Regions from separate parts of the Cohnella sp. LGH genome, predicted to be linked through region 1. Evidence: riboswitches for the same ligand, from Rfam matches in the RefSeq annotation. Region 1 holds a riboswitch; the other holds the start of a gene.

Region 1 (3,401 bases):
GCCATTTTCAACTGAACCGGCGTAAAAATCCCTGTAAACGTATCAGCCACCGGCTGTCTCGGCTCACTCAGCGCATAAGCTGCGAATGCAATGAATTTATTCCCCTCTTTAGCGGACATGAGCGGACGATCCCTTCGGACAATTCGCACAATTGCCGCATCAACGCTCGGGGGCGGAGCAAAATGAGTGCGCGGCACCATCGCTCGCATCTCGAACTGAAACGCAAAAAAGAGACAGACGCGCTGTCCCCTTCATCCCTATTTGCAGCAGGATATCCTAAAATGGGCAGACCGATTCCGTTGTGCTCCGCACGCAGGCAGAGCCTTTGTTCACTATTTAATTAGTGGCCAAAGAGACAGAACGCAATCTGAAATAATTTATAACACCCATTGTTAGGACAACCCTCCGATCCTCGAATTGAAGTTATTTTAGCACATCTCCAGATGCAAAGAAAGGCATACTGTCTCACTCACTGCCGTCAAAAGGTAAGAAATGGCTTAGTATCCCTCTAGCGCGGAAGCGTTTCGCTTTTCAGGAGCCGCTCCGTTTCATCAATAAGCTCGCGCAACAGGCTTAAAGCTTCCCTTGAACTATCTTGTTCTGCTGTGAGCAAGGTGAAAATATGGTTTATTCTTTGAGAGTAGCTGTCTGGCACCGCTTTAAACGAATCGGCGATCGCGGCAGCCCCTTTCTCGTTCATCAAGCAGGTTTCGTTAATTGCAAACAAAACTTGATTCAAGCAGGCTACCGCTCTGAAACAACAGCCTGCGACATAAGACAAATCGTTTTTGTAGACTCCTTTATATCCGTTTTCGAGAGAAAAGGACGCCTCCCAAAAAAATTTCTGTAGGGTTGCTTTTTGAAAAGCGGGCGGGTAAGGCGTTGTTCTGTTCTTCAGTTTATCTATGACGCCGGACGGGTCCCATAACACTTTACACGATGCGACTTCCGCAAAATAAATCGAGTTGACGAAGCCGTGGGGATGCCCTGGCTGATAATCGATAGTAAGCTCTCCCGCAGCACACTGTTCGATCACTCGCGACACTTTATTTTGATCGCGCAACAAAAAATCGACCGGAGTTTCATTCACCTTCAACCAGCCGCCGCCGTTAATCCAGGGTCCCCAGTCGCCAATCTCTGTCACTAAGTTGTCTCTATGCTCGTCATCGAGTACAGTCGCGACCCGGCGAAGCTTGGGAATGTCCAACCCTTTATCGGAATCGTAGTAAATCCCGATATCAATATCGGAGCTCGGTCCTTCAGTCCCTCTGGCTCTTGAGCCGCCAAGAACCAGTGCGCTTATCCCGTTGATGTGCTTTAAACTTTCGACTATATAAGAAATTGTGCTTTGCACGCTCATCTCTCGCTCGCTCCCATCCGGAATTAGTATCCTTGAGCTTTCATAGCGGCGGCAACCGTGTGCTTCAATAACGTGGCGATGGTCACAGGACCTACTCCGGCGGGAACCGGAGTTATGGCGGATACATGCGGAAGGCATGCCTCATAATCCACATCGCCGATATTTCCCGGGTTGTATCCGGCATCCAACACAACAGCCCCGGGCTTAACCCAGTCGCCTTTAACGAAGCGCGGTTTTCCGACTGCTGCGACAACGATATCTGCCGCTCTCACAAACTCCTCCAGATTCACTGTCTTGGAGTGACATGTGGTTACCGTCGCATCTTTGTTCAACAACATGGCCGATACAGGTTTGCCGAGAATGGGGCTTCTTCCGATGACTACCGCATGCCTCATCATCCCTTTCTCCCAGTTAAAAACATAAAGAGGCAAGGAAATTTACTCCTTACCTCTGCCCAGGCGACCGGCTGTATGAAGTATGCGCTCCCCCGTGGTACTCCACGTTTCGCCAGTTACGCATACCGAACATCTAATTGCATTCTGACAGAAATATTTAACAGATTCAACACTAATGTCAGCCGGAAGGCGATATGGTCAAGCGTTCAATTGTTACCGGTTCGATAGAAGGACGGCGGAACCCCCTGCTTCTTCTTGAACGATCTGCTGAATGCGTGCACGTTGGGATACCCGAATTGTTCAGCGATTTGGGTCAGTGGCCGATTGGTCAACTGAATCGCTTGTTTGGCTTTCTCCAACCGAATCTGTTGATGATATTGCATGGGGCTGACCTGGAACGCGTCGCGAAACATACGGTTCAGGTAAAACTTACTGAAGCAGAATTCGCACGACAACTCGTCGAGCGTAACGTGACAGTCTGCACGAAGGTATAAATACTGCTGCACCTTCAGCAGCACTTCCCGGTTGATGTGAACATACGGCAACCTCTGCCAGTGGCGCTCCCGCATCAAGCAGGCGAGCAATTCGATAACCATGCCGACGGTCCTGATCTCATAGTAGAGCATCTGCTGATCGCGTTCATGGATGATATCGAGCAGCTTCTGCTCGAACATAGCCGGCTCCCGCAGCTGGATTCCGATCGGCAGCGAGTCCAGAGGCAGCGGCGAAGGGTCCTCGTGCGCCCCCGTTCCCCGCTCCAGACCGAACTGAAGGTACAGCCTGCGAATCGCCTGCTTCGAAACGGAGCGAATCGAATAGCTCTGTCCCGGGCGGAACAGGAATAAATCACCCGGCAAACCGCGATAGCTGCGGCTGTCTGCCACGACGGACAGCTCCCCTTCTTTCACATACAAAATTTCATATTCCTTCGCGATATGCTCTTTGATAATCCACGGAACAGGATGCACGCTGTCCGCGGCAACTCTGACGAAAGGCGTAAAGTGGCGGATATCCTTGCCCATGCCTATCCCTCCGCATCGCTTATGAGAAGTGCTGGCCGGATTCGCTCCCGCCGGCCGCAGCGGTTACTGCATTGCCCTGCGCGCCCCCCGCCGCCGCTTCCGACGTCTCCGGCAACACCAGCCGACCGGGAATGATAACCTTGCCGCTCAGTTCATTGCCCCTCATCGCCTCCAGCAGGAAACGAGCGGCCATCTGACCTACCTCTGCTCGCGGAATGTGTACAGTCGGTATTCGCCGCTTAATCTCCTGGTCGCCGCTAATATTGTCGCACCCGATCAGTTCGATGTCGCGCCCGGGAGTCAAACCTGCGTCCTGCAGCGCTTGCAGCGCTCCGAACGCCGATCGGTCGCTAACCGCGAAGACCGCGGTGGGCCTGCGGGGCAACTCCAGCAAATATTTCATTTCGTAATATCCTTTAATGTACTTACGGTCGAAGTTAGGCGTAATGTAGTCCGTCACAAGCGTTAGTCCGTTCTCTCTCAGCGCGGCGCAGTAGCCCGCATAACGGTCGATCAGCGGTTTGTACTTCGCCGGTCCGCTGATGAAACCGATGTGGGTATGTCCATTGCGGATCAAATACTCCGTCGCCAAGTAACCTGCCCCGTAATGATCCGAGTGAACGG
Region 2 (3,401 bases), 1.2 Mb from region 1:
ATTTTCCATGTGCTGATGCCGCTCGGCGGCATGTATACGGGGCAATACGTCAGCGAACTGCTCGGAGGGATCGCCACTTCCGCAGCCGGAGCGCTGCTGCTTCTGCTTGGAGGGCATATGGTGTACAGCTCCTTGCGCGGGGAGTCGGTGGATTCGATCAATCATCGTACCTTATGGGGGATGCTCGTATTTGCATTTAGCGTGAGCGTCGATTCCTTTTCCGTCGGGGTATCCTTGGGGATGTTCTCTGCGCATGTGTGGCTAACCGTGCTGATGTTCGGGCTGTTCGGCGGAATGCTGAGCGTGTTCGGACTGATGCTCGGGAGAAAAGCAAGCCGGAGCCTGGGAGGATATGGCGAGGCGCTTGGCGGTGTTATTTTGTTCGGATTTGGTCTATTATTTCTGATATAGAGAGTTATCCATCAACTATGCAAGCAGGGGGAGAATATGAATCGGGTTTTGATCGTATGCACGGGCAACACTTGCCGTAGTCCCATGGCCGAGGCGATCTTCAAGGATTTGGCCGCGCGCAGCGGCAAGCCGCTCGAGATTCGCTCCGCAGGCATAGCCGCGGCTAACGGCTCGCCGATTTCGCCGAATGCGGCGGAGACGCTCAAAAGGCGCAAACTGGAGATACCCGGAACTTCGACTTCGTTAAGCGCGGAAGAGGTAGTCTGGGCCAACCTCATCCTGACGATGACGGCCGGGCACAAGAGGGCGATTCTGGAACGTTATCCCGAAGCGCTGTCCAAGACGTTCACGCTGAAGGAATATGCGCTGCGCGGAGATCCGGTTATGGACGATGTGGCGGAGGCGGAACGGATCTATTCGGAGTGGCAGGTAAAGCAGCTGCTCGGCGAGCCGATGACGGACGAGGAGAAGGTACGGCTATTCGAGCTGCAGCGCCGAATTCCGGACTTCGATGTCGCCGATCCGTTCGGAGGCCCGTTGTCGCTCTATGAGCGGACAGCCGACGAAATCGAGGATATTTTATTGATGCTGATCGATAAGTGGGACCGGGATCGCGGAAATTCGCGAGCCGGTGATTGATTTTTTTGCGAAGCTTAGGTATGATGATCCTATAACTTCAAGATTCCGATGTAACTGGCGACGACAAGTGGAGTATACCACGGTGGAGCATCGGAATGACGGCCGGTCGCCTGGGCGAAGAGCAGCGTGCTATAAGCGCGCTTGCTCTTTTTTGTCTTTTTACCTCTTGAAGAGGTTGTTCGAACTTGGTTTGAAGCCGATCGGGACGCCGGCTGGAGGCGTTAATGCGACATCGTTCGACACCCGTCCTATGTTTGAGCCCGGTAAATTCAGGTATAATACCTGTATTGTCGTCTAACGGAACAACTGTGCGGCGAGGGCATGTCTGCAAACCCGCTCGGGGGCGTCTTTCACCGCCTTTTCGCCCCCTGCTTCGTCACTTTTGCTTGACGTACCCCCGGTACGCCTTCACAAAAGTTCCTTGCATGGGACGAAAATTCGGCAAAATCTGCTGCCCTCGGAGTATGCAGACACGCCCTAGGAGGATGGCAGGTATGACTGCGGAGTCTCGTTCGATCGTCGATCAAGCGGAAATGTTGATGGACGAATTGGTGAGGATGGGCAAGCTCCGTCCGGGCCAGATTGTCGTGCTGGGAGTCAGCACGAGCGAAGTGCGAGGACAGCGGATCGGAACCTTCGGGGCGGAGGAGGTTGCGAGCCTGATTCATGAAGGGGTCGAACGGGTGCGGGCGCGCGTCGGGGTGCATGTCGTCTGGCAATGCTGCGAGCATCTGAACCGGGCGCTCGTGGCCGAGCGGCGGCTAGCCGAAGCTCAAGGCTGGACCGAGGTGGCTGCGGTTCCCGTCCCGAAAGCGGGCGGGTCGATGGCCGCCTACGCTTATCGCCGACTGGAGGAGCCCTGTCTCGTCGAGGCAGTGCAAGCCCATGCCGGCATCGATATCGGCGAGACGCTCATCGGGATGCATCTTCGTCCCGTCGCCGTGCCTCTCAGGCCGTCCATCCGCGAGGTTGGGCACGCTCGGGTTAACATGGCCGCCACTCGGCCGAAGTTGATCGGGGGCGCAAGAGCCGTTTACGAGCAGGATGGCCGAAATGCTTCCATCGCGGGAGAGTCTGGCGGCAGTCCCTCGTCGCCTGCTTGCGATTAACGCTTTATCGAATGAGCAAAGGAACAAAAAAAACGGACTACAAAACGGGAGGAATAGCTATTATGTTGGAAAATTTGCGCAATCAAGATCCGGAAATCGTCGAAGCCCTGAACCTGGAACTGAAACGTCAACGCGACAACATCGAACTGATCGCTTCCGAAAATATCGTCAGCGAAGCCGTTCTCGAAACGATGGGCACAGTTCTGACTAATAAATATGCGGAAGGCTACCCGGGCAAGCGTTACTATGGCGGCTGCGAATACGTCGACATCCCGGAGCAAATCGCTCGCGATCGTGCGAAGGAACTGTTCGGAGCCGAGCACGCCAACGTGCAGCCTCACTCCGGCGCTCAGGCGAACCTGGCCGTCTATCTGGCCGTTCTGAAGCCGGGCGATACGGTACTGGGCATGAATTTGGCGCACGGCGGCCACTTGACGCACGGCAATCCGGCGAACGCGTCCGGCCTGCTGTACAACTTCGTCGCTTACGGAGTTAACGACCAGACGTTCACGATCGATTACGAAGAGCTGCGCAAGGCGGCGTTTAAGCACCGTCCTCGTCTAATTGTTGCAGGCGCATCCGCTTATCCGCGCGCGATCGATTTCGAGAAAATCGGCCAAATCGCCAACGACGTAGGCGCGCTGTTCATGGTCGACATGGCGCATATCGCAGGTCTTGTAGCCGGCGGCGAGCACCAGAATCCGGTGCCGTACGCGCACTTCGTTACGACGACGACGCACAAGACGCTGCGCGGTCCTCGCGGCGGCTTGATTCTGTGCCGCAAAGCTTGGGCGGCGGCGATCGACAAAGCGGTATTCCCGGGCACGCAAGGCGGTCCGCTGATGCACATCATCGCGGCTAAAGCGGTCGCGCTCGGCGAAGCGCTCCAGCCTTCGTTCAAGGATTATGCGCGCAACGTTGTCATCAACGCCAAGGCGCTGTCCGAAGCGCTTGTCGCCGAAGGTCTGAACATCGTATCCGGCGGCACCGACAACCACCTGATGCTAATCGATACGCGCAACTTGAACATTACGGGCAAAGAGGCGGAGCATGTGCTCGACTCCGTAGCGATTACCGTTAACAAGAACGCGATTCCGTTCGATCCGACCAGCCCGTTCATTACGAGCGGCATCCGTCTCGGCACGCCGGCCGTTACGACGCGCGGCATGGACGTCGAAGCGATGAAGACGATCGCCAAGGTCATCGCTCTGACGTTGAGAAATACGAAGGACGAAGCGACGC

The links. Region 1 has a riboswitch for ZMP and ZTP ahead of J4772_RS01990 (bifunctional 5,10-methylene-tetrahydrofolate dehydrogenase/5,10-methylene-tetrahydrofolate cyclohydrolase). Riboswitches for the same ligand answer to the same signal wherever they lie in the genome.
Region 2: it holds a riboswitch for ZMP and ZTP, as region 1 does, so the genes downstream of both, J4772_RS33800 (TIGR01440 family protein) here and J4772_RS01990 (bifunctional 5,10-methylene-tetrahydrofolate dehydrogenase/5,10-methylene-tetrahydrofolate cyclohydrolase) in region 1, are expected to answer to the same signal.

What each region holds. Positions count from the first base shown of each region.
Region 1 is NZ_CP072117.1:501,576-504,976, reverse strand. It holds partial or broken gene J4772_RS02000 (rRNA adenine N-6-methyltransferase family protein) at 1-215, opposite strand, end outside; gene J4772_RS01995 (nucleotidyltransferase domain-containing protein) at 509-1,360, opposite strand; partial or broken gene J4772_RS01990 (bifunctional 5,10-methylene-tetrahydrofolate dehydrogenase/5,10-methylene-tetrahydrofolate cyclohydrolase) at 1,384-1,752, opposite strand; ZMP/ZTP riboswitch at 1,806-1,885, opposite strand; gene J4772_RS01985 (helix-turn-helix domain-containing protein) at 1,962-2,777, opposite strand; gene J4772_RS01980 (LacI family DNA-binding transcriptional regulator) at 2,797-3,401, opposite strand, start outside.
Region 2 is NZ_CP072117.1:8,195,585-8,198,985, reverse strand. It holds gene J4772_RS33810 (manganese efflux pump MntP) at 1-411, shown strand, start outside; gene J4772_RS33805 (low molecular weight protein arginine phosphatase) at 448-1,050, shown strand; ZMP/ZTP riboswitch at 1,091-1,173, shown strand; gene J4772_RS33800 (TIGR01440 family protein) at 1,545-2,159, shown strand; gene glyA (serine hydroxymethyltransferase) at 2,222-3,401, shown strand, end outside.